Regions from separate parts of the Shewanella sp. Pdp11 genome, predicted to be linked through region 3. Evidence: predicted binding sites of a transcription regulator. Region 3 holds the regulator's gene; each other region holds the start of a gene.
The links. The regulator ArgR, encoded in region 3, controls arginine synthesis, uptake and breakdown. The targets are predictions, from matches to a motif close to ANTGAATANNTATTCANT.
Positions count from the first base shown of each region.

Region 1: a site for ArgR is predicted at 3,809-3,826, ahead of argC (N-acetyl-gamma-glutamyl-phosphate reductase). Genes of this name have one in related genera too.
Region 2: a site for ArgR is predicted at 2,063-2,080, ahead of AYJ58_RS08215 (OadG family transporter subunit). Genes of this name have one in related genera too.

Region 1 covers NZ_CP015194.1:898,114-908,904, forward strand. The annotation lists gene AYJ58_RS04085 (CinA family nicotinamide mononucleotide deamidase-related protein) at 1-110, shown strand, start outside; gene AYJ58_RS04090 (DUF1439 domain-containing protein) at 202-747, opposite strand; gene ppc (phosphoenolpyruvate carboxylase) at 747-3,416, opposite strand; gene argC (N-acetyl-gamma-glutamyl-phosphate reductase) at 4,037-5,017, shown strand; gene argB (acetylglutamate kinase) at 5,049-5,831, shown strand; gene AYJ58_RS04110 (ornithine carbamoyltransferase) at 5,844-6,749, shown strand; gene AYJ58_RS04115 (argininosuccinate synthase) at 6,809-8,047, shown strand; gene argH (argininosuccinate lyase) at 8,157-9,524, shown strand; gene AYJ58_RS04125 (penicillin-binding protein 1A) at 9,626-10,791, opposite strand, start outside.
Region 2 covers NZ_CP015194.1:1,842,230-1,853,020, reverse strand. The annotation lists gene oadA (sodium-extruding oxaloacetate decarboxylase subunit alpha) at 1-1,619, opposite strand, end outside; gene AYJ58_RS08215 (OadG family transporter subunit) at 1,631-1,897, opposite strand; rRNA gene rrf (5S ribosomal RNA) at 3,154-3,269, opposite strand; rRNA gene AYJ58_RS08205 (23S ribosomal RNA) at 3,499-6,401, opposite strand; rRNA gene AYJ58_RS08200 (16S ribosomal RNA) at 6,820-8,362, opposite strand; gene pssA (CDP-diacylglycerol--serine O-phosphatidyltransferase) at 9,119-9,970, opposite strand; gene AYJ58_RS08190 (DUF4124 domain-containing protein) at 10,065-10,532, shown strand.
Region 3 covers NZ_CP015194.1:4,825,308-4,836,098, forward strand. The annotation lists gene AYJ58_RS21200 (FAD-dependent monooxygenase) at 147-1,370, opposite strand; gene ubiH (2-octaprenyl-6-methoxyphenyl hydroxylase) at 1,413-2,639, opposite strand; gene AYJ58_RS21210 (UPF0149 family protein) at 2,819-3,394, opposite strand; gene AYJ58_RS21215 (cell division protein ZapA) at 3,630-3,932, shown strand; RNA gene ssrS (6S RNA) at 4,053-4,233, shown strand; gene AYJ58_RS21225 (5-formyltetrahydrofolate cyclo-ligase) at 4,243-4,941, shown strand; gene folM (dihydromonapterin reductase) at 5,006-5,722, opposite strand; gene AYJ58_RS21235 (thiol-disulfide oxidoreductase DCC family protein) at 5,990-6,388, shown strand; gene mdh (malate dehydrogenase) at 6,493-7,428, opposite strand; gene argR (transcriptional regulator ArgR) at 7,723-8,193, shown strand; gene AYJ58_RS21250 (NAD(P)-dependent oxidoreductase) at 8,341-8,973, opposite strand; gene AYJ58_RS21255 (LysR family transcriptional regulator) at 9,080-9,982, shown strand; gene AYJ58_RS21260 (Dyp-type peroxidase) at 10,055-10,791, opposite strand, start outside.

The DNA.
Region 1 (10,791 bases), 1.0 Mb from region 3:
ATCTGGTACGCAGTTTAAGTGCTGCTGTGGCTTACGATATGCTAAGACGTGAGCTTTTAGCTGAAGCTGTGATCGTCGATTATCAGTCGATTGGGCGATTCAGTAAGTAACTCTTATACGGGTATATACCAGTTTAAATCCGCCAACAAAAATGCTCCTGATGGAGCATTTTAACTTCTACAGAGCGACAAAAATGGCAGATTATTTAGTGAACTTAAGCATTAATTTGCCTGGGGCAACTTGAATGCTTTCGGTCATTTTTGCCATCAGTGCTTGGTTACTATCCTTAGTATCCAGCACATACACAGGCTGGTTTTCTAAGAATTGTCTTAGATAGCCCATTACCTGCGGCGTGGCACTGCTGATGGCTTTTTCAATATCTTTTGGTGTTGACTCCACTTTGACTAATTCGAGCTGGCGCAGATAGACACTGTGCGTTGCGCTGTCATACCAAGGCTTGGCTTCGAAAGTCGTAGTGAGTTTGGCACTCAATGGAAAGATCGGATTCTTAATTGATACTTGAGTTGCGGCACTTACGCTCATAGTGTCAGGTTTTGCACCTAGCTTGACACTAATGTCGTTAATGCGTACTTCTGCGCCAACTAATTGATTGCCTTGTTTAATCTCAAAATGGATCTCTTTACTGAGGTACTGCTCCATTTCGTGCTCGCTGATACTGTACTGCGAGACGCAGCCGCCAAGCAGTACAGTCAGTCCCAAGCAAATCGTGCGGGAAAGTTTTTTCATTAACCAGTGTTTCTCATACCCGCTGCCACACCTGCAATAGTCAGCATTAGCGCTAATTGCACATGTTCAGACGCAGGAGTTTCGGTTGTTTCCTTACGTGTCCGCGCTAATAGCTCGGTTTGTAAGAAGTTTAATGGATCGATATACGGATTTCGCAGTTTAACTGATTCGCGATTCCACGGTGTATGCGCCATTAAACTATCCGATTTTGTCAGCTCAAGCACGACTTTAATGCCCAGATCTAAGCGTTGGCGCAAGGTTTCGCCTAAGTGATGCAATTCCTTAGGTACTAAACAGGTTTCGTAGTAGCGGGCCAAATTAGGTTCCGCCTTGGCGTACACCATTTCTAGCATTGAAATGCGAGTGCTGAAGAAGGGCCATTCCCGCTCCATGTCTTGCAGTAAACCCATTTCACCGCGTTCACTGGCGGCTTGTAGTGCTTCACCTGCGCCGAGCCATGCGGGTAACATCAAGCGGTTTTGCGACCAAGCAAAAATCCATGGAATGGCTCGCAGACTTTCGATCCCACCATCGACACGACGTTTAGCTGGGCGGCTGCCGAGTGGCAGTTTTCCTAATTCCACTTCTGGCGTTGCCGCGCGGAAATAAGCCACAAAATCAGGTTCATCACGCACTATGCCACGGTATGCACCCACTGATTCTTCAGCGATACGTTGCATGCAATTGCGCCATTCTTGTTTAGGCTCTGGCGGTGGTAATAGGGTTGCTTCCAATACGGCCGAGGTATACAGGGCTAAGCTTTGAACCGCGAGTTTTGGCAAGCCAAACTTGAAGCGGATCATTTCGCCCTGCTCAGTCACACGAATGCGGCCATCTACCGAACCTGGTGGTTGCGATAGGATTGCTTTGTGTGCAGGACCACCCCCGCGACCAATGCTGCCACCACGGCCATGGAATAGCGTAAGCTTGACGCCCGCTTGTTTACAGACGGCCACTAACTGTTCTTGAGCGTGATACTGAGCCCAAGCCGCCGCCATAACACCGGCATCTTTAGCGGAGTCAGAGTAGCCAATCATGACCTCTTGCATGCCTTTGGTATAGCCACGATACCAGTCAATATCGAGCAAATCGGTAATACAGGCCGCGGCGTTGTTTAAGTCGCTTAGGGTTTCAAACAGTGGCACCACGCGCATTGGATGCGAACAGCCCGTTTCTTTGAGCAAGAGTAAAACCGTTAAGACATCCGATGGCTTACCCGCCATCGAAATCACATAGGATCCAAGTGCTTTAGCCGGATGTTTAGCAATCAAACGACAGGTATTAAGCACTTCGGCCACATCGGCTGAGGGTTGCCAGTTACCTGGGATCAGTGGACGACGGTTGCTGAGTTCGCGTAATAAGAAGGCTTGCTTCTCAGTCTCGTCCCAATGGTTGAAATCACCCATGCCGAGATAGCGAGTTAACTCGGCGAGCACATCGCTGTGACGGCTGGCATCTTGGCGAATGTCGAGCCTGAGCATATGAATGCCAAAGCAGGCGAGACGGCGGAGAATGTCGAGCAATAAACCGTTGGCAATTAAGCGCATACCGCAGTCGGTTAAACTCTTATAGAGCATTTCTAGCGGCGCTTTGAGATCACTTTCTTGCCAAATCAGACTCGACTTATCGACTTCAGGATTGTGGCCTTCGATGCGCGCATTTAAATAATCTATGGTATCGCGCAGTCTTTGACGAATGGAGCGCAACACGTGGCGGTATGGCTCGCAGCTGTTATTGGTATAAGCCTTTAACTCATCATTGGCTTCTTCCATCGACAGTTCACCGACCAGCAGCACGATATCTTTTAAGAATAATCTGGCGGCAGCATGGCGGTTACGATCGAGCACCTCTTGGGTGACTTTGGCAGTTACAAACGGGTTGCCGTCGCGATCGCCGCCCATCCAGCTTGAAAAGCGCACTGGCGCGATATCAATCGGTAATTGCTGGCCTGTGCGTTGCTGCACTCGGTCGTTAAGTTGTCTTAAGAAGTCAGGCACCGCATGCCAGAGTGACTCTTCAATGGTGGATAATCCCCAGCGAGCCTCATCTACTGGAGTTGGACGCTCGCGGCGGATCTCATTGGTGTGCCATATTTGCGCGATTAATTGGCGCAGGCGCAGATTGATCTGTTGACGTTCTCTATCCGACAGTTGGTCGTTTTCTTGCTCTGTTAAGCAGTCGACAATGGCGGCGTATTTTTGGATCAGGGTGCGACGGGAAATTTCAGTGGGATGCGCTGTCAGCACTAGATCGATATCCAGTGTCTTAAGGCAGTCGAGCATTTTCGTTTGGTCTACACGGCCATTTAACATGCGGCCTAGCAGCTGTTCCACGGGATCTGGCACACAGACGAGTTCGTCACAGTTGCGGCTAATGGTATGAAATTGTTCAGATAAATTAGCTAAGTTGAGGAACTGGTTAAATGCCTTTGCAAACGGAACTAATTCTTCGTCTGGCAGGGCGGTGAGTAACTCGAGCATTTGCTCTCTAGCGGCTTGATCGCCCCGGCGTGAATCTTTAGCAAGTTTACGGATCTGTTCAACCTTCTCGAGAAAGGAGTCCCCGAGGTGGGTGCGCATAGTGTCACCGAGGATTTGTCCTAACATACTCACGTTTGATCTTAATGACGCATACATATCTGTCATATTGTCTGCCTTGGTTACAACCATAGTTACTCCGAATAGAAAAACATGAAAATCCTGCCGTACATTTAGCCCGTTAGCACAATACCTATCACTTGGGGCTATGGTCAACAGCAGAACTTATAACTTATACGACTGGCTTATCTAATATGCAACCAATCGCAATGTTCATTGAGGAATATTCAATATAAATGCGAAGCTACGCAATATTTTGTGATGATTAGCGTAAGTGAATATGAAGTGCATCATTTTAGGTTTTGCAGTCATGTATCTTAGCTGTTAATAAAAAGGACTAATTTTGCATAAATTTGCCACGGATAACTGAGTTATTAACGAGTTAGCTGAATAAGTGACTGGCTGGTCAGATCGGCGTTTTAGTAAAAAACATAAAAATAAATTAAAAATATATATTCACATATATTGCATAATTAGATATTTGTGGTAGTCTAGCCTGCAGTTGAGATGAGTCACCCTCTGTGACCCGTAGAGTAAATATCATGATTCAGAGCATTAACCTGACAGTGAATAAAATAACAACCAATTACGATTTCCTGCGACGATAATCTTGTCATCATAGATATGCGCGGATGCGTGTACGCTATTCATCTATTCTTTAAGTTTGTTTGATTCGGTTAATAAGACAACACATGAAAAATATCGCCATTATTGGTGCCAGTGGTTACACAGGCGCACAACTGACCGCTTTAATCCATGCAGAAGCAGAACTGACGATTCAGGGTTTGTATGTTTCTGAAAACAGTTTAGATAAAGGTAAGCCTTTAGCGAATTTGTACCCTAGCTTTAGCCATATTGAGTTAACGCTGTCACCATTGTCCGATGAGGCTAAGGCTAAAATCGTTGCAGAAGCCGATGCCGTGGTGCTGGCGACCGAGCATTCGGTGAGCTTACATTTAGCCGCTTGGTTTTATAGTCAAGGGTTAGCAGTATTCGATTTAAGCGGTGCCTATCGTTTCAGCGATGTGGCGCAATATCCTAAGTGGTATGGCTTTGAGCATGAATATCCTGAAGTTTTAGCCAAAGCCGTATATGGCCTTGCCGAATGGAATGCTAAAGAAATCGCGGCGACTAAGATGATTGCCGTGCCAGGTTGTTACCCAACCGCATCATTGACAGCGTTAAAACCGCTAGCGAGTTTACTGACATCGGCTTATCCGGTGATCAATGCCGTGAGCGGCGTAACAGGTGCGGGCCGTAAAGCGCAGCTACACACCAGTTTTTGTGAAGTGAGCCTGACACCCTATGGCGTATTAGGCCACAGACATCAACCCGAGATCGCCACTCAACTTGGCCAAGAAGTGATATTTACCCCACACCTTGGCAACTTTAAGCGTGGCATTTTAGCGACTATTACCGTGCAGCTAAAACCAGGCACTACGACTGCCGATGTGGCAGATGCCTATAGCGTGTATGACAAGGCGCCATTGGTAACCGTAAAGCACAATCAGTTCCCTAAAGTGGACGATGTGGTGCTGACACCCAACTGCCATTTAGGTTGGAAGTTTGATGAGAATAGCGGTTACTTAGTGGTAGCCAGTGCCATCGATAACTTGATGAAAGGTGCTGCCAGCCAAGCGCTGCAATGCATAAAGATTCATTTTAACCTTTAATTGTTCATCCTTATTTAAGAGAGTCGTCAAGATGTCTACAAACAACTCAGTATTAGTGCTTAAAGTGGGCGGCGCGCTGCTGCAATGTGAAATGGGGATGGCGCGATTGATGGATACGGCTGCGGCTATGTTAGCCAATGGTCAGCAAGTGTTGATGGTGCATGGCGGCGGCTGTTTGGTGGATGAACAGTTAGCGGCTAACGGCATGGAAACCGTCAAGTTAGAAGGTTTACGTGTGACTCCGCCTGAGCAAATGCCGATTATTGCCGGCGCACTTGCGGGCACTTCGAACAAAATTCTGCAAGGTGCAGCGACTAAGGCTGGGATTGTGAGTGTGGGCATGAGCCTCGCCGATGGCAATACTGTATCGGCAAAGATTAAAGATGAACGTTTAGGCTTAGTGGGCGAAGTCACGCCAAACGATGGCACTTATCTTAAGTTTATCCTCGCCCAAGGTTGGATGCCGATTTGTAGCTCCATCGCCATGATGGACGATGGCCAAATGCTGAACGTCAATGCAGACCAAGCGGCGACGGCCTTAGCCAAATTAGTGGGCGGCAAGTTAGTGCTGCTGTCGGATGTGTCTGGGGTGCTCGATGGTAAAGGCCAGCTCATCCATAGTTTAAATGGCAAGCAGATAGCAGACCTTGTTAAACAAGGTGTGATCGAAAAAGGAATGAAGGTCAAAGTTGAAGCTGCGCTCGAAGTCGCGCAGTGGATGGGGCAGGCGGTGCAAGTTGCCTCGTGGCGTGATGCAAGCCAATTAATAGCATTAGCAAAAGGTGAAGCCGTGGGCACACAAATCCAACCATAAACGGAGTAGGTTATGAAGCATTTACTATCGATAAAAGAGTTAACCCAGCAGCAGTTACTCGATCTGATTGCCTTGGCAAAGACGATCAAAGCCAATCCGGCTGAGTACCGCCACGCGCTGGATGGCAAGAGTGTGGTGATGTTATTTGAAAAGCCCTCGCTCAGAACACGCGTTAGCTTTGATATCGGTATTAATAAGCTCGGTGGCCACTGTTTATACCTAGATCAACAAAATGGTGCGCTAGGTCAACGGGAATCGGTTGCTGACTTTGCTTCTAACCTGTCTTGCTGGGCCGACGCAATTGTGGCGAGAACCTATTCGCACACCACCATTGAACAATTAGCCGAGTTTGGCACAGTGCCCGTGATCAATGCGCTGTCAGATCTTTATCATCCTTGCCAAGCCTTAGCTGACTTTTTAACACTGGCAGAGCAGTTTGAGGATGTCAGCAAAGCTAAATTAGCTTATGTTGGTGATGGTAATAATGTCACTCACTCGCTGATGTACTGTGCGGCTATTCTCGGTGCCACCATGACAGTGATCTGCCCAGCGGGTCACTTTCCTGATGGCTACGTAGTGGCAGAAGTGCAAGAGCTTGCTAAGCGATATGGCGGTAAGCTGGTACTGACTTCAGATATCGATGCGATTGAAGGTCACGACGCTATTTATACCGATACTTGGATTTCAATGGGCGATCCCACTCCGCTAGCGGATATCAAAGCGAAGTTTGCACCATACCAAGTCAACAAAGCTTTGATGGCGAAAGCGGGCGCTAACTTCTTTATGCATTGTTTGCCCGCCCACCGTGGTGTAGAAGTAACAGATGAAGTGATGGACGGTGCAGGATCCTTAATTCTGCAACAAGCCGAAAATCGGATGCATGCCCAAAATGCGGTACTGGTAACCTTATTTAGTTAAATTAACCCTGTTTAGCAGCCTGTTTTCTCCTTGAGAGAAACGAGTCATAGGAATTTAAGATGTCTATCGAGATAAAAAATACTGGCGTGAAAAAAGTGGTTTTAGCCTATTCAGGTGGTCTAGATACCTCGGCCATTATTCCTTGGTTAAAAGAAAACTACGATAACTGTGAAATCATCGCATTCTGCGCCGACGTTGGCCAAGGCGAAGAAGAGCTGGTTGGCTTGACTGAAAAAGCCTTAGCTTCAGGTGCTTCTGAATGTCATATCGTCGATCTAAAAGAAGAATTCGTTAAAGACTATATCTACCCAACGATAGCGAGCGGTGCGATTTACGAAGGCACTTATTTACTCGGTACGTCAATGGCGCGTCCTATCATTGCTAAAGCGCAGGTTGAAGTGGCTCGTAAAGTGGGGGCCGATGCTCTGTGTCATGGTTGTACCGGCAAAGGGAACGATCAAGTGCGTTTCGAAGGTTGCTTCGCCGCATTAGCACCTGATTTAAAAGTGATTGCACCATGGCGTGAATGGACCATGCAGAGCCGTGAAGATCTGCTGGCCTATTTAGCTGAACGTGACATCAAGACGTCAGCGTCAGCGACTAAAATCTATAGCCGTGATGCCAACGCTTTCCATATTTCCCATGAAGGCGGTGAGTTAGAAGATCCATGGAACGAGCCAAGCAAAGGCGTATGGACACTGACTGCCGATCCTGAAGATGCACCGAACAAGCCTGAATATGTGTCGCTAGAAGTAGAACATGGCCGTATTACTAAAGTGAATGGTGAAGCGCTAACGCCTTATGCTGCGCTGATGACATTAAACGCCATTGCTGCGCCACACGGTGTGGGTCGTATCGACATTACCGAAAACCGTTTAGTCGGCATGAAGTCCCGTGGCTGTTACGAAACACCCGGCGGCACTGTGATGTTCGCAGCACTACGTGCGATTGAAGAGCTTGTACTCGACAAGACTAGCCGTAACTGGCGTGAGCAAGTTGCCGCACAAATGGCGCATTTAGTGTATGACGGCCGTTGGTTCACGCCTCTGTGTAAGTCACTGCTGGCGGCATCTGAGTCATTGGCTGAGTCAGTTAACGGTGAAGTCGTGGTTAAACTCTACAAAGGCCAAGCGACGGCAGTGAAGAAACGTTCACCTAACAGCTTGTACTCTGAAGCGTTTGCCACTTTCGGTGAAGACCAAGTGTACGATCAAAAACATGCAGAAGGCTTTATCCGCTTGTACTCGTTAGCGAGCCGCATCCGCGCACTCAACGCTAATGACGTTAAGGGTAAGTAATAGGTCGTTAAAGAGGGCGCCTAGCGCCCTTTTTTGTTTCTAGGTTTTGATCCGGTTTTTTGATTCAGATGAGTCGATTTCAAATCAGCAGTGTGTAAGGGGAGTTAGCATGGCTTTATGGGGTGGAAGATTTCAGGGCGAAACGAGCGCGCTATTCAAATTATTCAACGATTCGCTACCCGTGGATTATCGCCTGTTCGAACAGGATGTGGTCGGTTCTATCGCTTGGGCCGATGCGATTGCTAGCGTCGGTATTATTACTGCCACTGAATGCAGCGACTTGAAAAAAGCGCTCAATGATTTGCTGGTGGAAGTGAATGGCGATCCAGCGATTATTCTCGCCTCGGGCGCCGAAGATATTCACAGTTTCGTCGAGTCTGCCTTGATTGCCAAAGTGGGCGATCTCGGTAAAAAACTGCACACTGGCCGTAGCCGTAACGATCAAGTTGCCACCGATTTAAAGCTTTGGTGTCAATCCGAAGGCCAAGCATTACTCGCGCGCCTTCACAGCTTACATGCTGAATTACTGGCGTTGGCAGAACGTGAGTTTGATGCGGTAATGCCGGGTTACACTCACCTGCAGCGCGCCCAACCTGTGACATTTGGCCACTGGTGTTTAGCCTATGTAGAAATGACTGAGCGGGATATCAGCCGTTTAGCCGATGCGTTAACTCGTGCTAACACTTGTCCTTTAGGTTCAGGCGCCCTTGCGGGTACAGCTTATAAAATGGATCGCCATGCACTGGCTGCCGCGCTGAACTTTGCTTCGCCGACGCTCAATAGTTTAGACAGTGTGTCAGACAGAGACCACGTGGTTGAACTTTGCTCAACGGCATCGATCAGCATGATGCACTTAAGCCGTATGGCTGAAGATTTAATTTTCTTTAACTCGGGCGAAGCCAACTTTATTTCCTTGAGTGATGAAGTGACCTCGGGCTCATCCCTGATGCCGCAGAAGAAAAATCCTGATGCATTAGAGCTTATCCGTGGCAAAACGGGTCGTGTATATGGCAGCTTAGTGGGCATTCTTACGACCATGAAAGCGCTGCCTTTGGCGTACAACAAAGATATGCAGGAAGATAAAGAAGGCCTGTTTGACGTGGTTGATAGCTGGGCAATTTGCCTCGATATGGCGGCGTTAGTGTTATCGGGTTTAGTGGTGAATCGTCCGAATGCGCTGTTAGCCGCGCAGCAAGGTTATGCCAATTCTACTGAGCTTGCTGATTATCTCGTATCTAAAGGTATGCCATTTCGTGAGGCGCACCACGTTGTGGGTGAAGTCGTGGTTGCCGCGATAGCGAAGCAAATTCCGCTCGAGGATTTCTCCTTGGCTGAATTAAAAACTTTTGCCGCTATCATTGAAGATGATGTCTATCCAAACCTGACTATTGAAGCTTGTTTAGCGAAACGCGATGTGCTTGGTGGGACAGCACTGCCGCAAATTCAGCAGGCGATAGCGGCTAAAAAAGCCCGCTAAGGCGAGTTGTTCAAATCAACAAGCCAATAAAAAAACGCGACTTAAGGTCGCGTTTTTTATTGGGTCATTCAGCGTATCGGCAATGACTTTCTATCACTCGTTTATTGGAATAAATCATCGGTTGGTGCATCGATGAAAAGGTTATTTTCATCCTGCGTTTCACTAATGTATTCCTTTGGCTCAGTGCCCGAGATGAAGTACTCGAACGCACTGGTATAGTCGGTTTTACGGGTAAGTTTACCTGTCGCTAAATCGATGCGTACCGAAACTATGCCTTCTGGCGGAATCGATGTGCTTTCAGGTGTGCCTTGTAAGACACTGTTCATAAACTCGTTCCAGCCCGGACCTGCCGTTTTCGCGCCCGCTTCGGCGCCAGTTATCTGATCTTTTTCGCCATTGGCGTTCCATGCTGTTCTGCCTAGTTGTCGACCGTGATCGTCGAAACCAACCCAGAATGTACTAGTGAGTATCGGGCTAAATCCACTGAACCACGTATCGCGAGATTCGTTAGTTGTACCCGTTTTACCTGCAATATCATGACGCTTTATCAATCTTGCTGCGCGCCAAGCTGTACCTTGCCAACCCGTGCCTTTGCTCCAATCGCCGCCCCCCCAGATCACGCTCTTTAATGCTTCGGTGATGAGGAATGCCGTTTGTTCTGAAATGATCTGAGGTGCAAAGCGACCCGTTTGTTCGAAACACTGAGCAACGGGCGCACTCGGTTCTGTGCTGCTATCTCTACTAACACTGAACGCCATAGGATCGCTCGGTGTTACAGGTTGGCTAAGGCTTTGGCTAGGTTTACAGGCCAATGTTGGATTGGCTTTTTCAATCACATTGCCGTAGGCATCTTCGACGCGATCGATATAGAAAGGCTCGAGTAAGAAACCGCCGTTAGCAAACACGTTAAACGCAGTAACCACTTGTAATGGTGTTACTGAAGACGAACCTAAAGCTATCGACTCGTTACGCGGTAAGTCATTAGGATCGAAACCAAACTTAACCAATTCTGCAATGGTGGCATCGAGCCCAACATGGCGCATTGCACGTACAGACATCACGTTAATTGACTGCGCTAAGCCAACACGTAAACGGGTTGGGCCGCCATAGATATCTGGCGAGTTTTTAGGGCGCCATGCAGTACCTTGGCTGATATCGGGTTTATTGATTGGTGCATTGTTAATTAGGGTTGCTAAGGTAAAGCCTTTCTCTAACGCTGCAGCATAAATAAAAGGTTTAATGTTTGAGCCTAATTGCCGTTTCGCTT
Region 2 (10,791 bases), 2.0 Mb from region 3:
TCAAGCCGGATCTCACCATGGCTAGCCGTTGGCGTAGTGCTCGCCGTAGCCGTTTGCACGGCATGAACAATTTGGCCCTGTGGTTGGATTTGCGAAATCTCACCGCCGGCGGCGACTTCAACTACGTACTCTTGCCCTTCGACAGTCACAGTGTAAGTTTCTGGGCCACGATCCGCAGCATTAGCAGCAAGTGCCGAAGTCAATTCAGGCTTAGGCTCAAAGGCGCTTGGATCGTCACGATTCTTTAAGAACTGCAATCCTATTTGTGGGAAGAGTGCATAGGTCAGCACATCATCGTCATGCTCTGAAGATAGGCGAATGCCCTGTTCCTGCGCTTTATCTGCCAACTCGAGCCGTAACTTAGCCAGCTCCGGCGTTAATAAATCCGCAGGGCGACAGGTAATAGCTTCAACCCCTTGCAAGACTCTGGCTTGCAATGCGGCATCTACTGGCGCAGGCGTCGCGCCATATTCCCCCTTGAGCACGCCTTCAGTCTCTTTCGTCAGTGACTTATAACGCTCACCCATTAGCACATTGATTACTGCCTGCGAGCCGACAATCTGCGATGTGGGCGTCACTAACGGCAAGAAACCTAAATCAGCACGAACGCGGGGGATTTCTTCCAATACCAAGTCCATCTTATCGGCCGCGCCCTGTTCCTTTAGTTGGCTCTCCATATTGGTCAACATGCCACCAGGCACTTGTGCACGTAAGATCCGCGAATCGATGCCTTTCAGCGCGCCTTCAAACTTAGCGTACTTCTTGCGCACTTCACGAAAATAAGCGGCAATCTCCTCAAGCAAAACCATATCGTAACCCGTGGCACGCTCAGTATCTTCCACCATAGCGATAACGGTTTCAGTTGCAGTATGTCCATAGGTTTGACTCATCGACGAAATTGCCGTATCGAGCACATCGACACCCGCTTCAATGGCTTTCTGATAAGTGGCCGTACTCAACCCTGTCGTCGCATGACAATGCATAGATAACACGAGTTGGGTCTGAGATTTGAGTCGGCTAATAAGCTCAAACGCTTCCATCGGCTTAAGTAAGCCCGCCATATCTTTGATGCACAAAGAATCACACCCCATATCTTCGAGACGTTTTGCCATATCAACCCAAGTCTCTATGGTGTGCACTGGACTCGTGGTATACGAAATCGTCCCCTGCGCATGGCCGCCAACTTGGCGCACCGCTTTCACCGCAGTCTCGAGGTTGCGCACATCGTTCATCGCATCGAAAATACGAAATACATCAACGCCATTAGTATGGGCGCGCTCAACAAAACGCGTCACTAAATCATCGGCATAATGGCGATAACCTAAGAGGTTTTGGCCACGCAGCAACATTTGCTGCGGCGTATTCGGCATGGCCTTTTTCAGCTCACGAATTCGATCCCAAGGATCTTCACCAAGATAACGAATGCAGGCATCAAACGTCGCCCCACCCCAAGATTCCAGTGACCAGAAGCCGATCTTATCGAGTAATGGCGCTATCGGTAACATGTCATCAAGGCGTAAGCGCGTCGCTAAAATAGATTGATGCGCGTCCCGCAAAACGACATCAGTTAAAAATAATGGCTTAGCTACTGCCGCCGTAGAATTATATACAAAAGTCATACTGCTCCCCATTACTTAATCTGTGAACGATACTGCTTTACCGCTAGTGAAATCGCAGCGACCACATTTGGGTCTAAAGGCTTAACATCTGATTGTGCTACTCTCTGCTGGCTTTTAGCATGATTTGTAGCAAAACGTGCAGATGCTGCATCCACCGCACACCAGCGCGCAACCAAATGGATCCCAAGGATTAGTACACTTAAAAATAAATACACTAAGCCCATCCCCAAAAACATAATGCCAACGGCATCCAATAAAGATTGCGTTACATCCTCCATAGCTCCCCCTCCCCCTCCCCCTTACTCTCTCAATCCCTATCAACAGTACGATTGCCCCAAAACCATCGCTATCGCATCACAAGTTCAACATTCAATCGGTTGAGCGGTTTACAAACTATGGGTCTCTGGTAGACAGACCTATAGCGACCACCACACCAAAGAGGACTTGAATAAAAAATCATATTTAAAAGCTAAAAAGTCACACAACAAGAAAACCAGCTTGAACTAAACCCAGTACAAACATAACCAATTGATAACAAAAAACCATTAAAATGTAAATTGGTCTTACCAATATTAACTAAACCAAAAGACTGTTAATCACTAATCCTCAGAAATCGAGCAATTAAATCAATATACCATAATGAAATACGCACTATGCTAGAGTTAAGTCTAAATGATGTACTAGGCTAAAAAATGATTCCTAAATTGAAGACAACGAACATAGGAACAAACCAAGTGAAAAAGCATGCAAATTTCACAATCCAAGTTACTGCTATTTGATTCTGGTAGAAGATAAAAAGGAATGTCGTTCTGGAGGCATTGTTTGAAGAAGAGGAATGGGTTCAATCTAACAAATTAAATCATCCATTTTGACAACTTAGATGTCCCCTTGATACCAACACAAAGCGGTGCTATAGGCTCAATACGGTTTGTTGTGGAGCGGCTATCTTGAAAGATAAGCCACAGTGCTACCCGAGGTAGACCTTAGGCTCTTAGCTATTCGCAGGATTAATACCAATCGTATTTAATATCTGTTCATTCAGCGGGAATTCAACGCGCTTTAAACAAGGCGAAGGCTTGAAGACATAGTAGTGCTCTGTCGAAAGCCTTAAACGCAGTATAAAGCGCGTTGCCATGCCGTTAACAGTTAGCCGCCCGTCGGCATCCCACTCCGGTGTTGCATTGACTTAAAAGGGAATAACCATTTCTGCGTCAATGCGCCTTGGATTGAGATGACTGTGAGGCTGTGAACTGATTAGATATTTAATGTGATTAGTATAAGCAATAGGACAAGAACGAAATAAGGAAGCCTAGGATCGACAAGGAACTCAGCAATTAAAAAATGAGCTGGTGAGCTGGTGAGCTGGTGAGCTGGTGAGCTGGTGAGCTGGTGAGCTGGTGAGCTGGTGAGCTGGTGAGAAAAATAGCAAGGAAAATGCAAGTTGGAAGAAAATATATCAATTCCTGCAAATTTCAGACGCAAAAAAGCCAGCTTATTCAGCTGGCTTCGTTGCATCTCAATGAGATAATTAGGCGCTTGGCGATGACCTACTCTCACATGGGGAGACCCCACACTACCATCGGCGCGTTTGCGTTTCACTTCTGAGTTCGGGATGGGATCAGGTGGTTCCACAAGGCTATTGTCACCAAGCAAATTCTTACTGGTTAATTGTCCGTCTGACGGCATTGTCTCCTTGCTACTGTGCTCATGTACTAACGTACACTCCGCGCCTCGCTCGTCACGGCTTTGTCAGCCTAACAATTTCCTGCGTAATTAACCTTTTAATTAAAATTTGAAAAGCTGATTTGCTTTGAGTCTTTCACTTTATCAAGTATCTCTATTCTGTCTAAGTTCGCTTAGCAAAACCCATCTGGGTTGTATGGTTAAGCCTCTCGAGTCATTAGTACATGTTAGCTCAACGCCTCACAACGCTTACACACCATGCCTATCAACGTCCTAGTCTCGAACGGCTCTTTAGAGGAATTAAATTCCTAGGGATGACTCATCTTAGGGCTCGCTTCCCGCTTAGATGCTTTCAGCGGTTATCGATTCCGAACGTAGCTACCGGGCAATGCCATTGGCATGACAACCCGAACACCAGCGGTTCGTCCACTCCGGTCCTCTCGTACTAGGAGCAGCTCCCTTCAATCATCCAACGCCCACGGCAGATAGGGACCGAACTGTCTCACGACGTTCTGAACCCAGCTCGCGTACCACTTTAAATGGCGAACAGCCATACCCTTGGGACCGACTTCAGCCCCAGGATGTGATGAGCCGACATCGAGGTGCCAAACACCGCCGTCGATATGAACTCTTGGGCGGTATCAGCCTGTTATCCCCGGAGTACCTTTTATCCGTTGAGCGATGGCCCTTCCATTCAGAACCACCGGATCACTATGACCTACTTTCGTACCTGCTCGACGTGTATGTCTCGCAGTTAAGCTGGCTTATGCCATTGCACTAACCGTACGATGTCCGACCGTACTTAGCCAACCTTCGTGCTCCTCCGTTACTCTTTGGGAGGAGACCGCCCCAGTCAAACTACCCACCAGGCACTGTCCCTAATCCCGATAAGGGACCTAGGTTAGAACATCAAAACTACAAGGGTGGTATTTCAAGGACGACTCCATCATGACTAGCGTCACAACTTCAAAGTCTCCCACCTATCCTACACATGTAGGTTCAATGTTCAGTGCCAAGCTATAGTAAAGGTTCACGGGGTCTTTCCGTCTAGCCGCGGGTATACGGCATCTTCACCGCAATTTCAACTTCACTGAGTCTCGGCTGGAGACAGCGTGGCCATCATTACGCCATTCGTGCAGGTCGGAACTTACCCGACAAGGAATTTCGCTACCTTAGGACCGTTATAGTTACGGCCGCCGTTTACCGGGGCTTCGATCATGAGCTTCTCTTGCGATAACCCAATCAATTAACCTTCCGGCACCGGGCAGGCGTCACACCGTATACTTCCTCTTGCGAGTTTGCACAGTGCTGTGTTTTTGATAAACAGTTGCAGCCACCTGGTATCTGCGACTCCCGTCAGCTTAGAGAGCAAGTCTCATCACCAACAGGAGCGTACCTTCTCCCGAAGTTACGGTACCATTTTGCCTAGTTCCTTCAGCCGAGTTCTCTCAAGCGCCTTGGTATTCTCTACCCGACCACCTGTGTCGGTTTGGGGTACGATTCCCGCTAACCTGAAGCTTAGAAGATTTTCCTGGAAGCATGGCATCAACTACTTCAGTCCCTTAGGACCTCGTCATCAGCTCTCAGTGTGTACATCAAAGTACGTGTCCCCGGATTTGCCTAAGAACACCACCTACCACCTTAAACGCGGACTACCAACGCCGCGCTAGCCTAGCCTTCTCCGTCTCTCCATCGCAGTTAGCGGAAGTACAGAAATATTAATCTGTTTCCCATCGATTACGCCTTTCGGCCTCACCTTAGGGGTCGACTCACCCTGCCCCGATTAACGTTGGACAGGAACCCTTGGTCTTTCGGCGAGGGGGTTTTTCACCCCCTTTATCGTTACTCATGTCAGCATTCGCACTTCTGATACCTCCAGCGTGGGTTACCCCTTCACCTTCAACGGCTTACAGAACGCTCCTCTACCGCGCACAGTAAACTGTGCACCCGTAGCTTCGGTGACTAGCTTAGCCCCGTTACATCTTCCGCGCAGGCCGACTCGACTAGTGAGCTATTACGCTTTCTTTAAATGATGGCTGCTTCTAAGCCAACATCCTAGCTGTCTAAGCCTTCCCACATCGTTTCCCACTTAGCTAGTACTTTGGGACCTTAGCTGACGGTCTGGGTTGTTTCCCTTTTGACGACGGACGTTAGCACCCGCCGTCTGTCTCCCGAGTAGTACTCATTGGTATTCGGAGTTTGCAAAGGGTTGGTAAGTCGGGATGACCCCCTAGCCTTAACAGTGCTCTACCCCCAATGGTATTCGCTCGAGGCGCTACCTAAATAGCTTTCGAGGAGAACCAGATATCTCCCGGTTTGATTGGCCTTTCACCCCCAGCCACAAGTCATCCGCTAATTTTTCAACATTAGTCGGTTCGGTCCTCCAGTTGATGTTACTCAACCTTCAACCTGCCCATGGCTAGATCACCGGGTTTCGGGTCTACACCTTGCAACTAAACGCGCAGTTAACACTCGGTTTCCCTACGGCTCCGCTATTCGCTTAACCTCGCTACAAAATGTAAGTCGCTGACCCATTATACAAAAGGTACGCAGTCACGGTCTCAAGAACCGCTCCCACTGCTTGTACGTATACGGTTTCAGGTTCTATTTCACTCCCCTCACAGGGGTTCTTTTCGCCTTTCCCTCACGGTACTGGTTCACTATCGGTCAGTCAGGAGTATTTAGCCTTGGAGGATGGTCCCCCCATATTCAAACAGGATGTCACGTGTCCCGCCTTACTCGTTTTCATCAATGGTTAGTTTTCATGTACGGGGCTATCACCCTGTGCCGCTGTGCTTTCCAACACATTCCACTAACACCCCACTGACTTAAGGGCTAATCCCCGTTCGCTCGCCGCTACTAGGGGAATCTCGGTTGATTTCTTTTCCTAAGGGTACTTAGATGTTTCAGTTCCCCTCGTTCGCCTCGCAACACTATGTATTCATGTTGCGATAACCGCTTATGCGGCTGGGTTCCCCCATTCGGACATCGTTAGCTCAAATGCTTGTTACTAGCTCGCCAACGCTTTTCGCAAGTTACTACGTCCTTCATCGCCTCTGACTGCCAAGGCATCCACCGTATACGCTTAGTCGCTTAACCATACAACCCAAATGAGTTTCACTCACTTGAGTCGCATTGCGACCAGCTTGGTTTTACTTGTCTCACTTCTGACCAAAGAAGTGGACGCGCCTTAGACGTAAACTATTCAATAAAGCATAATTTACTTTTGAATATTCAAGACACTTAATAAAGTGTTTGAGAACTCATGATGCAAACGTTTCCACGTTTACATCGTTTTGTAATTAATCACATGACAGACTCATGCAATTAAATACTATCAGCTTTCCAAATTGTTAAAGAACAATGCTAACCGGCTCGCGGTGCATTCAGCTCTGACTTCTCCTAAGAGAAGCTAAACAAGCAATCTGTGTGAACACTCAAAAACACGGATGTTTTTGTGTCGACTCGGCACGTATGCCATGTTGTCGACCCAACAAGCGTAAGTTAGTCGTATAGGTAAGGAGGTGATCCAGCCCCAGGTTCCCCTAGGGCTACCTTGTTACGACTTCACCCCAGTCATGAACCACAAAGTGGTGAGCGCCCCCCCGAAGGTTAAGCTACCCACTTCTTTTGCAGCCCACTCCCATGGTGTGACGGGCGGTGTGTACAAGGCCCGGGAACGTATTCACCGTGGCATTCTGATCCACGATTACTAGCGATTCCGACTTCATGGAGTCGAGTTGCAGACTCCAATCCGGACTACGACGAGCTTTGTGAGATTAGCTCCACCTCGCGGCTTTGCAACCCTCTGTACTCGCCATTGTAGCACGTGTGTAGCCCTACTCGTAAGGGCCATGATGACTTGACGTCGTCCCCACCTTCCTCCGGTTTATCACCGGCAGTCTCCCTAGAGTTCCCACCATTACGTGCTGGCAAATAAGGATAGGGGTTGCGCTCGTTGCGGGACTTAACCCAACATTTCACAACACGAGCTGACGACAGCCATGCAGCACCTGTCTCAGAGTTCCCGAAGGCACTAAGCTATCTCTAGCGAATTCTCTGGATGTCAAGAGTAGGTAAGGTTCTTCGCGTTGCATCGAATTAAACCACATGCTCCACCGCTTGTGCGGGCCCCCGTCAATTCATTTGAGTTTTAACCTTGCGGCCGTACTCCCCAGGCGGTCTACTTAATGCGTTAGCTTGAGAGCCCAGTGTTCAAGACACCAAACTCCGAGTAGACATCGTTTACGGCGTGGACTACCAGGGTATCTAATCCTGTTTGCTCCCCACGCTTTCGTGCCTGAGCGTCAGTCTTTGTCCAGGGGGCCGCCTTCGCCACCGGTATTCCTCCAGATCTCTACGCATTTCACCGCTACACCTGGAATTCTACCCCCCTCTACAAGACTCTAGTTCGCCAGTTCGAAATGCAATTCCCAGGTTGAGCCCGGGGCTTTCACATCTCGCTTAACAAACCGCCTGCGCACGCTTTACGCCCAGTAATTCCGATTAACGCTCGGACCCTCCGTATTACCGCGGCTGCTGGCACGGAGTTAGCCGGTCCTTCTTCTGTAGGTAACGTCACAGCAATGGTGTATTAAACCATTACCTTTCCTCCCTACTGAAAGTGCTTTACAACCCGAAGGCCTTCTTCACACACGCGGCATGGCTGCATCAGGGTTTCCCCCATTGTGCAACATTCCCCACTGCTGCCTCCCGTAGGAGTCTGGGCCGTGTCTCAGTCCCAGTGTGGCTGATCATCCTCTCAGAACAGCTAGGGATCGTCGCCTTGGTGAGCCATTACCTCACCAACTAGCTAATCCCACCTAGGTTCATCCAATCGCGGAAGGCCCGAAGGTCCCCTCCTTTCCCCCGTAGGGCGTATGCGGTATTAGCAGTCGTTTCCAACTGTTATCCCCCTCGACTGGGCAGATCCCTAGGCATTACTCACCCGTCCGCCGCTCGCCACCTCAGAAGTAAACTCCCTTGTGCTGCCGCTCGACTTGCATGTGTTAGGCCTGCCGCCAGCGTTCAATCTGAGCCATGATCAAACTCTTCAATTAAAGTTTTGTTGCTTCCGTCTTACGACTTCAGCGGCTCAATGAATTCTGATTTTTTGTTTCCGCCCTCTCTTCATAAAGAGAAGAAAGCGAAACCAAAATTATGTACATATTGCTATGAACACTCTTCATCATTGATTTAATTCTTTGACTGCCAACCCTAAGGTTAAGCAGTTTCGATTAACTCAACACCTGTGAGTGTCCACACAGATTTCTTGTTTTATCTTGTTAAAGAGCAACTCAATATTCGTAAGAGAACTTGAGTACCACACTGAGCGCCGAACGCTTCCAGTTGGCTAGGGCTGCGTATTCTACGCATTTCCCGTTTCGCGTCAAGGAGTATTTTTCAACTTCTTGCTGTGCTTGAATTAAGTGCCATTCTCAACAGAGAGTAAGCGACTCAATTCAACCTAACTCGTCAGCTGGCTTTCGCTGTCTGCCGTGTCAGTGGATGCGCATTATAGGGAGCAGAAGATTTTGTGCAAGGGCTTTTTTAACAATCAGCGCCAAGCGAATGAATAACCACCAAACTGCAGAAATATACTGCAATATTGAGCAATATCGCAGTTTGGGTTGATAAGTCTGGCAGAAGAAATAGCCTATTGCAGCGGTTTTAATAGATTGAATGGGCATAAACAGAAGTTGATAGCTATTTTTCGTAATATCTATCAGCAAATCTCTAAAAGCGTAATGCCCAGTGTGATGCCTTACTCTTGTTCGCAGCGAGCTAATGATAAGCAATGATCAAAAGCACGAGCCCTAAGGTTTATGCTCTTCTTGTTTCTCTTTCTCGAGATCTGTAACGACTTGAGTTTGTGCAGCGGCTTGGACTGAGAAGTTCGTCTCGGCACTCGCCGCGACATCATCTCCTACAACGTGAGCGACTTTGAGCTTTCTCACCGTTCTGATAGTAATGATCGGGCCTGAAATCGCATATAAGTAGAAGCCGACACATAAAATCAATGCAGGTTGCACCGACACCACCACAAACACACCGACGACCAGTAAGATCACGATGAAGTTAACCTTGCCGCGCCAATCAATTTCTTTAAAGGAGTGATAGCGGAAATTGCTGACCATCAGTAAACCGGTTGCTGCCGTAACAAGGGCCGCAATCCAACTGATATTTCTTCCATCGAGACTGTATTGATTACCAAGCCAAATACTGCCAGCAATAACAGCGGCGGCAGCCGGGCTGGCGAGACCTTGAAAGTAACGCTTATCAGCGACGCCAACTTGCGTATTAAATCGAGCAAGCCTGAGTGCTGCACCTGCGCAATAGATAAATGCGGCCAGCCAACCAATTTTACCTAAGTCCGCTAATGCCCAATTGTAGGCGAGTAGTGCTGGCGCCATTCCGAAGGACACCATATCGGCCATACTGTCGTACTCAGCACCAAAATCACTTTGGGTATTAGTCAGTCTTGCCACTCGTCCATCGAGCCCATCACAAATCATGGCAATAAAAATGGCTATCGCTGCGGCTTCAAAGTTAGCATTCATGGAAGCAATTACGGCATAAAAGCCAGAAAACAAACCCGCTGTGGTAAAAAGGTTCGGTAATAAATAGATACCTTTATTCTTTACTGTTTGATTTGAAGAATTTTGCATACACTTATTACGCTAGTTCAGTGAAGAGAAGTTAGCTTTCAAGATAACATATTTTATTATCATGTCGATGAGAGACCAGTTAGGGATGATTTCGATGTTAAAAGTGAACACGTTCAGCACTATGCTATGCCGCTGGTTTTGGCTCGGCCTTTTCATTGGCCCCGTTTCTTCGGGCGTTATCTATACTTGGGTCGACGAAAATGGGGTGACGCATTACAGCCAACAAGCCCCGCAACAAGAAAACATCAAAGCAGAAAAGCTCTACAGTGAAGATTTAGAGCAGGCGAAAGTGGGTTTTATCGCACCGGTAAAGAAAGCAGAAGCCACTTCTGAAGCCAATGAATTAGAAAAGTCAGCGGCGCTGATCAAAGAGAAAGATGCTAAACAGGCTCAATCCATTTGTGAGAGTGCTAAACACAATTTAGATATTCTCACGACGCACACTAAGCTTATCCGCCAAACTTCCGATTCGGGTGAATCTGTCGCTATGACAGAGGAAGACCGCCAAGCCTCGATTGCTCAGCAACAGGAAAGAATCAAACTCTTCTGTGATAAGAAGTAGCCAAATTCACTATGCCACTACATTAACGAACAACGATTAACGCTAATGCAATAAAAAAGGAGCCGAGTTAAAAACTCGGCTCCTTTCGTTTTAGTGCTTGAAGCGGTAGCGATACTGACTAAGAAAGCGCTATCTCTTATTGCAAGATAGTTTATTTCAAGCTCGTTCATTCAAGAACGCTTATTTCAGTTCGCCTATTTCAATCTATCCAACTTCAAGCTTGCGATTAACGTATCGCACTCAAACAACACACTAAGTG
Region 3 (10,791 bases):
GGAGATTTTTCTAATCCGAAGTCAGTGCCATTAGATTTTCTCATCTTTAACCTGTAATTTTTTTACATGCGAAGACCAGATTTGCGCAGCTTGCAATCAAAATGCTGATAATAGCGGCAATTCTGATCACATTAGCGCAACCGAGGCTAACGACATAACTTAGGCAGTGCCGACTTATTGCCCATGGCCTGTTGTATGAACACTGTTTTCAGCCCAGCGACATTATCAACCAGATTTAAGCCCAGATCGCGGATCGCTTTTTTAAGCGGATTCGTCCCTTCGAATAAGCGTTTAAAGCCTTCCATCGCCGCGATCATCTCCATCGCATCGGCTTTACGCCAACGTTCCAGTGCACGCAGCTGGGCATAATCGCCGATATCTTTACCCGCTTGCTGTAATTCGCTGATCACTTCGATAATGCTGGCCGCATCTAAAAAACCGAGGTTCACCCCTTGGCCAGCCAGCGGATGAATAGTGTGGGCAGCATCGCCTGCTAATACTAAACGGTGGCGGGCAAAATGGCGGGCGTAGCGCATCCGTAATGGAAAGGCTTGGCGCTCGCTTTCCAGCTTGCAAATCCCTAAACGACCGTCGAAAGCAGCGGTTAAGTTGCGCTCAAATTGCACTTTATCCATTGCCAATAACTCAGTGGCGCGCTCGGGCGGCACCGACCAGACGATAGAGCAGAGATTGTCTTCATACAGGGGTAAAAATGCTAGCGGACCGTCCTGTAAAAACACTTGGCGGGCGGTGGCAAGGTGCGGCATTTCGGTGCGGATCGTCGCGACGATTGCGTGGTGGCCGTAATCCCAAAAGGTCAGCGGGATCTTGCACTGCTCGCGCACCCAAGAGTTAGCGCCATCGGCGGCGATAACGAGTGCAGCACTGACACTTTCGATACCAGACTCGGCGCCATTTGCGAGGGTCAGCCAAGCTTCGCGCTCACCAAAGGCAATGCGTTCTAAGCGTTGGTTTTGGATATGGGTAATGTTGTCAAACTCACTGGCGCGTTTGGCGAGGGCAAAGCTAATGGCATCGTTTTCGATAATCGCGCCGAGACTGGTTTCGCTGATGCTGTTGGCATCAAAGGCAATTTTGCCGAAACCGTCTTTATTCCACACAGCCATTTTTTGATAAGGCGTAGCGCGGGAAGTATCTAAATAAGCACATGCCCCTAAGTTTTCTAACAAGCGCTGACTCGCCTTATTGATGGCGCTCACCCGCAGGCGCGGCTCGCCGACAACGGCATCCGTGTGGCCCGCATCGATAACGACGACATTCAGATCGGCCTGCGCCAATCCAATCGCGGTGGCGAGTCCCACCATGCCGCCACCCACAATGGCGATGTCATAGGCTTGTGAACTTAACATGGGTACATCCTTTTCGCGTTGCGATACCAGTAAATTGCTGAGTTATTTCCAGCCCATCGCCTTTTGAGCGACAGGGGTTTTCAATGGCGGAAACCAAGATAGTAAACGTAATCCGAGATTACGCCCCAGCGTCATCGGCCAGTATTGGTTTGAAAAGCCACGGACTAAAAATTCGATATTGCGGATAGTGCTGTTTCTGTCGTGTTCGCGGGCATTAAGGTACGCATGGGTCACTGCGGCGGAGCCGATATCATCCCCCTGCGCTAGCGCCGTTTTGAGCACCTCAAGCAAGCTTACTACATCCCGCAGCCCTAAATTAAAGCCTTGCCCCGCAATAGGATGCAGTGTCTGCGCCGCATTACCGATAAACACACATCTGTGATGGATTGGCCTTGGCATATACGACAAATTAAGCGGATACGCATGGCGCGCGCTGACATCGATAAACGTGCCAGCACGATAACCAAAGGCCTGTTGCAGCGCCGCTAAAAACTCGGCCTTAGGTGCGTCTTGCATCTGTTTAGCCCGCGCATCATCGAGCGCCCAAACGAGAGATAATCGAGGTTGACCTTGGCTATCGGCCATAGGCAACAACGCTAAGGGACCGGTTTGGGTAAAACGCTCATAGGCCCAATTTTGGTGGAGCTTGTCGGTTTGAATATTGGCAATAATCGCAGTTTGCTCGAAGGCCACTTGGGTCACGGGCAAAGCAAAACTGCTGCGCACTTTGGATTGCAGACCATCGGCGGCGACCACGAGTTTTGCTTGAAGGCGCTCGCCCGTGTCGAGCACTAAGGTGTGGCCTTCTACGGCGGGTTCCACTTGGGCAAGCTTGGCGGGGCAATAGAGTTTTACCTCGCTCTTGTTAAGCTCGTTAAACAACACTTGGCCGACACGCTCAAGCTCGACCACTTGGCCTAAGGCATCTAAATGAAACTGCGCGGCATTGAGTTCTGTCATGCCAAAGTGGCCGCGATCCGATACATGGATATTTTCAATCGCCGTGCCCAAATGGGCTAGCTTTGGCCAGAGGCCTAAACGGGATAATTCGAAAATAGAGCCGTGGGCGATAGCGATGGAGCGAGCATCGAATCCGGGGTGTTGTTTATCGGGAAGGTGCGCCTCGATTAAGGCGATAGAAAGTGGTCTAGCTGCGGATAAAGAAAGACGCGCGAGAGCCAACGCGAGCGTCGCCCCCGCCATCGCACCGCCTACAATCGCGATGTCGACGTGTTGAACTGAAGTATCCATGTGATTTGTGGCCGTCATGGGGATCTCATTCAAGCTTTGGCATTGCACTGAGGCATGTAAACATAAAAGATGTGAACATCAGTGCTATGCACTCAAAAGCACCAGTGCTATGGATTCAAAGGCAGGCTTACCCGCCTTTAATATCAAATGAAGCCACTACTGCGTTAATGTATTGAACATTACACAACTGAGGTAAATTAATGCACCACAGCGGTATCGTCGGTCTCGCCAAGCGGGATTTCAGGGCCAAACTCCGAGTAACACATAATGGCAGCAATACGTACAAACTCGAGTAGTTCAGTGTAAGCAGCTTCAGATTCTTCATCGTCGGCGACATCAAATTCCACTTGGGCAATTTCCGCCAAGTCTTTGATCACTTCACGCACTTCTGCCGAGGCTTGATTCAGTTTCGGCTGAATAATCGCCATGCCAGTCAAAAAGCTTTGGGTCCAAAGGGACAAGGCTTCAACACGTTGGCTGAGCGGCTCTTCTTCTTCAGGCAATAGCGGCATGAAACCAAATTCAAAATCCACTAAACGCGCGACTGAATCATTAAACAAATCAGATACTAATTGGTGCAACTGCGCAGGTAAAGGTTGACCATCGTTCATCAGGTCGAATAGAGGCTTGATCCAAGTGTCGCCAGTTTGTTCTACACCACCGCAGATTAAACCGACTAAAGCACCGTGAACTTCTACCGGATGTTGGCCGATTTCAGCCGCATCTAAGGCGAGTTTTAAGCTGTCGATACGTAACGAAGGAGGGGTTGCCATATCAGATCCCAATAAGATTTTTCCAGCAGCAATGCTAGCAGAGATAAAGACTTGAACCAATACTGAATCCCAATAATGGCGAAATCGGCCACACCCTGATAAAAAATTATCCAATTGCTCACACAAACAGCAAACAAAGCCGTCAAAGACCAATCCAATTGCGGCTTACCTTGCACTTTTAATATCAGCCCTATATAGTCCGCCCTAAGAGGCTAACGAAAGGATCACCCGCGACATGAGTAACAGTGCTGTTGAAATTACCCTACTTGGGCGCACCTACTCTATCGCTTGCCCGAAAGGTCAAGAGGATGCTTTACGTACGGTGGCATTGGGAGTTGAACAACAACTCACAGCGTTAAAAACCCGCACCAATAGCCTAAGCCGCGAAGAAATTGCCATTATGGCGGCGCTGAATATTGGACACGAGTTGTTCCAAGAAAAGCAAAAAAATAAGCATTATATGCAACAGATGGACGACAGGATCAGCTTGCTGCAGTCGACCCTCGAGAATGCCTTAGTTGAGCGTTCAACTAAATAGATTTAAACTGTGCGCCTTGGCAATTAGGTCAATTAGGTCAATTAGGTCAATTAGCGCACAGTGAATGGCTAAGCTGGCTTATACTCATAGGCCAATGTTTTAGCGATTCAATACCGTTTTTGCTCCCTGGGATGCATGCCAACTGGTAATGTCCCTGTGCCGATAATTTTGATCTCAGGGTGAATGTTTTACTGACATTGAGCATGCTCGGCTTGTACCGAGAAGCCTTAGGAGGTAATCATTTACCCGCCTTGAACCTACGGTTCAAGGGCTACACCGGTAGCGGCATTCTGGGGAGCATCTTAATTTTATGCCTACATCTTCCAAACTTTCTCATTTGAAGACTCAAAGCGACATGGCGCACCTTGCCGTAGAAGTCGCTGATGCCGAAGATGTCACAAACTATGCGGCAAATATCGCGCTCCATACAAAAGAAAGCCGCAATCAGATACGTAAAAACATTCGCACCGCGCGCAAATCCCTTTCAGAAACCGAGCAAACTCAAGCAAGCTTGAGCGCTAGCCAACGTATGCTCGATGCATTGCAGGCTCAAAATGCGCAACATGTAGCTCTGTATCTCACCCACGATGGCGAACTTGCCACGCCGCCGCTGATCGAAGCACTGTGGCAATTGGGGATTCACACCTATCTGCCAAGGTTGCATCCCTTCAATGCAGGGCAATTGTTATTCCTGCATTACAGCGCTGACACACCTATGCAGGCGAATCAATTCGGCATCTTAGAACCTAAGTTAGATGTGCGCGCCATTATCCCAGTAACAGATCTCGATGTGGTTATCACGCCCTTAGTGGCGTTTGATTTAATGGGAAATCGTATGGGCATGGGCGGAGGTTATTACGATAGGACGCTGGCGAACTGGCAACTTAAGGGGAAACCTTTGCCTATGGGTTACGCCCACGACTGTCAGCAAGTTGTGAGTTTACCCTGCGAACATTGGGATGTGCCTTTGCCCTTTATCATCACCCCAAGTCGCCTACTGACGTTTTAAAAGAAGGTGCTAGGTAACTAGATTCTAGGGCCTAGGACCTAGAACCTAAAATCTAGATTCTTCTTTACCTCAAATGCCGACCGCCATCGACATTATGGCAACGACCAGTGACGTAGCGGCTATTCAGCAGATATTCCACTAAGTCAATAATTTCCTCATTTCCCGCCTCTTTCGGCAACAGCGCTTTGGCTAAGGTTTTTTGCTGATAGGCAGCGTCATCACCCGCATTAAAGAGGATCATCGCCGGTGCAATCGAATTGACTTTCACCTCGGGGGCGAATTTGGCGGCAAAGGATAGCGTCATATTGTGCAGCGCGGCTTTACTGGCGGCATAGGCGATATGCTTCTGACTGCCCTTTTCTGCCACATAATCGGTAATATGAATCACATCACTGCCGCCGATTTTATCGCCAGCAGCGGCACGTAGCTGCGCCTCTAAGGCCAAGTTCAACTGATAGGGCACGCTCACATGCACTTGCATCATCCGCTGCAGCACTTCGCTCGGCGCACGCTGACAGTTATCCGGCAGCCAGTCCGAGGCATTGTGAATAATGGCGCGAACTTGAGGCAGTTGAGTTAACGCATCAATTAAGGATTGCACTTGGGCATCGTCATAAAAATCGCAGGGATACAGAGTCGCACCTAAGACGTTAAGCTCATCGATGCTAGCGTAATGGCTGCGATAAGTACCAATCACCTGCTGACCTTGGGCGAGAAAATGTTTGGCTAAGGCGTAACCTATGCGTTTACCCACGCCAGTGATTATGATGGGAGATGTCATACCTATCCTTTTGAGTCGTCATTGCTCAGGCTTTAACTTGTTTGCTTAAAAATCAGCAATCAAGTTAACCTTATGAATAACCAAGATGTTACTGTACTCGTTTGAATTTAACCTAATAAAAAGCCAAATGAGACACACATTAGATTTAAATCAGCTGCGATCTAAAACCCTTTATTCTGCGTATTAGGGTAAAAGAAAACCAAGCTTAAGTGCGCAAGCCAAGAGCTTTGATCAAGTATTATGGTCAAGTCATCAGAGGTGAACCCGATGGAACTGCGGATTTTTTACGATGGAAATTGTCCATTATGTAGCGCCGAGATGCGTCAACTGAAAGCGCGCGATCCGAAAAACTTGATTGGGCTTGAAGATTTAAATGCACCCGATTTTAGCGAGCATTTCCGCCATATCGATAGAGACTACGCCAATACGATTCTCCATGGCGAAACCGCAACAGGCGAAGTGTTACTCGGGTTAGATGTCACTTGTAAAGCGTGGGCACTGACAGGTACCCGTACTTGGATCCAACTGTTACGCCTGCCCGTGATTAAAACTGTGGCCGATTGGTGCTATCTCAGATTCGCAAAACACAGATATCGCATCTCCTATCTACTAACGGGCAAAGCCCGCTGCGACGATAACTGCCAAATTCCCACCAGGCGTCGCTGATCGATTAAGTTAAATTGAGCAAGTGTAAAACTGAGGCATAAAAAAACGGAGCTCAATGGCTCCGTTTTTTAATTCGTCATAATCTAAATAGATTATCCGAAAGATTATTTAACGAAATCAACGCCTAGTTTGATATCGCCTTTCAGCGTATCTAACATAGAATCACGAGCGTTAGCTTCGAATGCACTCACTTCACCGTAAGGCAGTACTTTTTCAATACCGTTTTTGCCTAACAGCACAGGTTGTGCGAAGAATTCAGCGTGCTCACTGCCGCCGTCAACATAGGCGCATTCAACGATGTTAGCTTCGCCTTGCAGACCACGAACCAGAGACATACCGAAACGGCAAGCCGCTTGACCCATAGACAGAGTCGCACTTCCGCCACCGGCTTTAGCTTCAACCACTTCTGTACCCGCGTTTTGGATGCGAGTTGTCAGACTTGCCACTTCTTCGTCAGTGAAAGTCACGCCTTCAACTTGAGACAGTAATGGCAGAATGGTCACGCCGCTGTGGCCGCCGATCACATTCACTTTAACGTCAGCAACGTTCAGGCCTTTTAATTCGGCGATGAAAGTTTCAGAGCGGATCACGTCTAATGTCGTGATACCGAACAGACGGTTCTTATCGTAAACACCCGCTTTTTTCATCACTTCTGCAGCGATAGCAACAGTGGTGTTGACAGGGTTAGTGATAATGCCAACCAAAGCCGTAGGGCAAGTTGCCGCTACTTTTTCGATCAGGTTGCGAACGATACCCGCATTGATATTGAACAGATCTGAACGGTCCATACCAGGCTTACGCGCAACACCAGCAGAAATTAGCACAACGTCAGCACCCACAAGGGCAGGCGTTGGATCTTCACCAGCAAAACCTTTGATTTCAACAGCAGTTGGGATGTGGCTCAAGTCAACCGCAACACCCGGAGTCACCGGTGCGATATCATATAGAGACAGTTTAGAACCCGCAGGCAATTGAGTTTTTAACAGTAGGGCAAGAGCCTGGCCGATACCACCAGCAGCACCAAGTACAGCAACTTTCATAGTTATCTCCGTTATTTCTCGGATATGTGTGACATGGATCTAATTTGCGTTGGCGTCACATTACTGGAATGTCACAACAATTTCAATTATCCCTTAGTCGTGGGGCAAAAGAATTCCGGAATAACATAGAAGCAATGTAGAACAATTACTCAAATTGATATTTTTACGCCCCCAGCAAATGCTTAACCACAGAGGGTTAGTGAATTTTTATTCAACCAATCTGGTTATTTGTTGACAATTTTTCTAAAAATATTCAAAATGGGCCTGTTTTTTTGAATAACGAATAATAATATTATGCAAACGACCAAGAATCAGGATGACCTTGTTAGAATTTTTAAGTCGATTTTAAAAGAAGAGCGCTTTGGCTCTCAGAGTGAAATCGTCACCGCCTTGCAAGCTGAAGGCTTTGGTAATATTAACCAATCAAAAGTGTCACGCATGCTCAGCAAGTTCGGCGCAGTGCGGACTCGCAACGCTAAGCAAGAGATGGTGTATTGCTTACCAGCCGAATTAGGCGTACCCACTGCGGGTAGCCCACTGAAGAATTTGGTACTCGACGTCGATCATAACCAAGCGATGATCGTCGTGCGAACTAGTCCAGGTGCAGCGCAGCTGATTGCCCGTTTATTGGATTCTATCGGTAAACCAGAAGGCATTTTGGGCACAATTGCCGGTGATGACACTATCTTTATTTGTCCATCGAGCATCCAAGATATCGCCGATACCTTAGAAACCATCAAATCTTTATTCAATTACGCAGAATAAAAAAACAGGTCAGCTTGCTGACCTGTTCTATTTCATCTGTACCCATTTCAGTCCAATTTTGCGCTGATTATTTGGTCGTTGTCCCGATTACGTTACAGATTACAGCACAATATCTAACTCACTATATCTAACTCAACTGTAGCGATATCAGTAAGCCACACTGATGCGCTGATTTGCGTGAGTGCCCTGTTCGGCTTCGTCTAACATGGCTTTAGCGTAATCGGTAACAGAAATGCGGCTGCGACCATTGGCATCGGTAAAGAAGCTATCGCCACCAAGGCGATATGGACCTTCACTCTCGCCAGGATAAATCTCAGCGGCTGGGCTCACAAAGGTCCAATTAATTGCAGTTTGCGCCGCACGGAATACCTGCAAAGCTTCACCCTGAGCTAACGCCTCATCTTTATATGCAGCGGGAAAATCTGGGCTAGAAACCAAAGTCACACCCGGTGCCACTTCTAAGCTGCCTGCACCACCAACCCACAATAAACGTGGCACCTTAGCGTTGGGCAGCACATCCAGTAAATACTGAACCGTACTCGCCACTAGGCCATGATTTTGTTGTGCGCGGCCACCAACAGAGGCAATGACAACATCTACTCCAGTGAAGGGTTCTGCCACTAATGGCTGCTCTAAATCCACAGCATGCACAGCCACGTCAGTAACAGATAACTTGCTCGGATCACGCACTAACGCTGTTACTTGGTGCCCACGGCTCAATGCTTCTTTTAAAATTGCACCACCAATCCAACCTGTTGCACCTAAAATTGCGATTTTCATTTCGTTAACTCTCTCTGATGATTTACATTGAAGCCAGTTTACTTGCAGTGTTTCACGTGATAAACATCAATAAATGAGCATGATTGTTTCAGTTTGAGGTACTAATATGGATAAAATTGCCGCAATACGCAGTTTCGTCGAAGTCGCAAACTGCGGCAGCTTTACCAAAGCTGCCGAACATTTAGACCTCAGCCGCCTGCAGGTATCCCGCCATATTCAAGAAATTGAGCAATGGCTTAGTTTACGCTTACTCCACCGTACCACTCGTAGCGTCAGCCTGACCTTACAAGGCGAAGAAGCGCTGCAATTTTGCCAGCGGATCTTAAGTGAAGTTGCCGCCATGGAAAGCCGCGCCCACAGCCATAACAGTGAACTGGTGGGCAGTATTCGTATCGCCACACCGATTGGCCTTGGACAGCACAGCCTGTTCGATGTTGTCGATCGCTTTATTAAAATTCATCCTAAGGTCAACATTCAACTGGTGATGTCGGACAGTTTTGCGCAATTGGTAGATGAGCGAGTCGACGTGGCATTGCGCTATACCGAGCAGCCGGATGATAATTTGATTGCGCGGCGTTTAATGACTATAGATGCCGTGATCTGTGCTGCGCCAAGCTACCTTGATAGCAACACACCACTTGTCGAGCCGATAGATCTGCTGGCTCACAACTGCCTGATACACTCGGCGCAACAAAATTGGCCTTTCCTGAAAGAGCTGCAAGCCGAGCACGTAAAAGTTACAGGGAATCTTAGGGCTAACGATATGGGAGTGTTGGTCAGTGCGGCGCTGCGGGGACATGGCATAGTGCGTTTGCCCTGCGACTTAGCAAATCAATACCTTGCCAGCGGCCAGCTTAAAGAAGTGTTGCCCGACTTTACGACGCCAGGCCAAACCCTGTGGGCTGTGTACTTGTCCCGCAGTTATCAGCAAAATCTGGTGCGCGCCTTTATCGATTACACCGCCCAGCAATGGCAACTCGATATCAAAAAATGGATTCCCGCGCATTAGCATAAAAAAACGCACTCAGGCGTTAGCGTAAGTGCGTTTCATTGATGCTGAATCTGCTCAAATATTGAAAGCTTATTCGTCGAATTGCAGCATAAAATCCAATGCGGGGGCAAAGAAGGATGAGCCTGTCATCGCCTTGGTAAAATGCATCAAGTGATCATGGTTACCTTCGCCATCACCAAACATCATGCTATGCAGCATCTTTTCAAAATGCTCAGGCGTGCGGCAGTTAGAAATAAACATCAATCCCTGCTCTTTTAGTGAACCATAGGGCATGCTCTGGCGCAGGATTTCCATCGACTGACCATTCGCATCTTTAAGATTCACCCGCTTGATATGGCTGGTCAGTGGCTTGTCTTCTGATTCATACTCGATATTATCTTGCTTAGTGCGACCGATAATATCTTCTTGTTTTTTAACCGGTAATCGATGCCATTTACTCAAATTGTGGGCATACTTTTGCACGTGAATATAACTGCCGCCCTTAAACTCTGGATCTTCATCGCCAACCAGAGCGACTTCCTGACGGTGACGCCCCTTAGGGTTTTCGGTGCCATCGACAAAGCCGGTTAAATCGCGGCTATCCATAAATCGAAACCCACGTTCTTCATCGACTAATTCCACTAAGTCTTCAAACATTTGGCTGATTTCATTAGCGACTAAATGCAGAATATCGTAACGGTCGCAGCGGATATGCACGAACAAATCATATTCAATTGCCGGCGCTTCGCGGCTGCCGACTTGCATAGCAGGAAAAGGCTTGAGCATTTCAGGGCGAGCATTGGGGTAGAGGCTATCCCAATAATTAG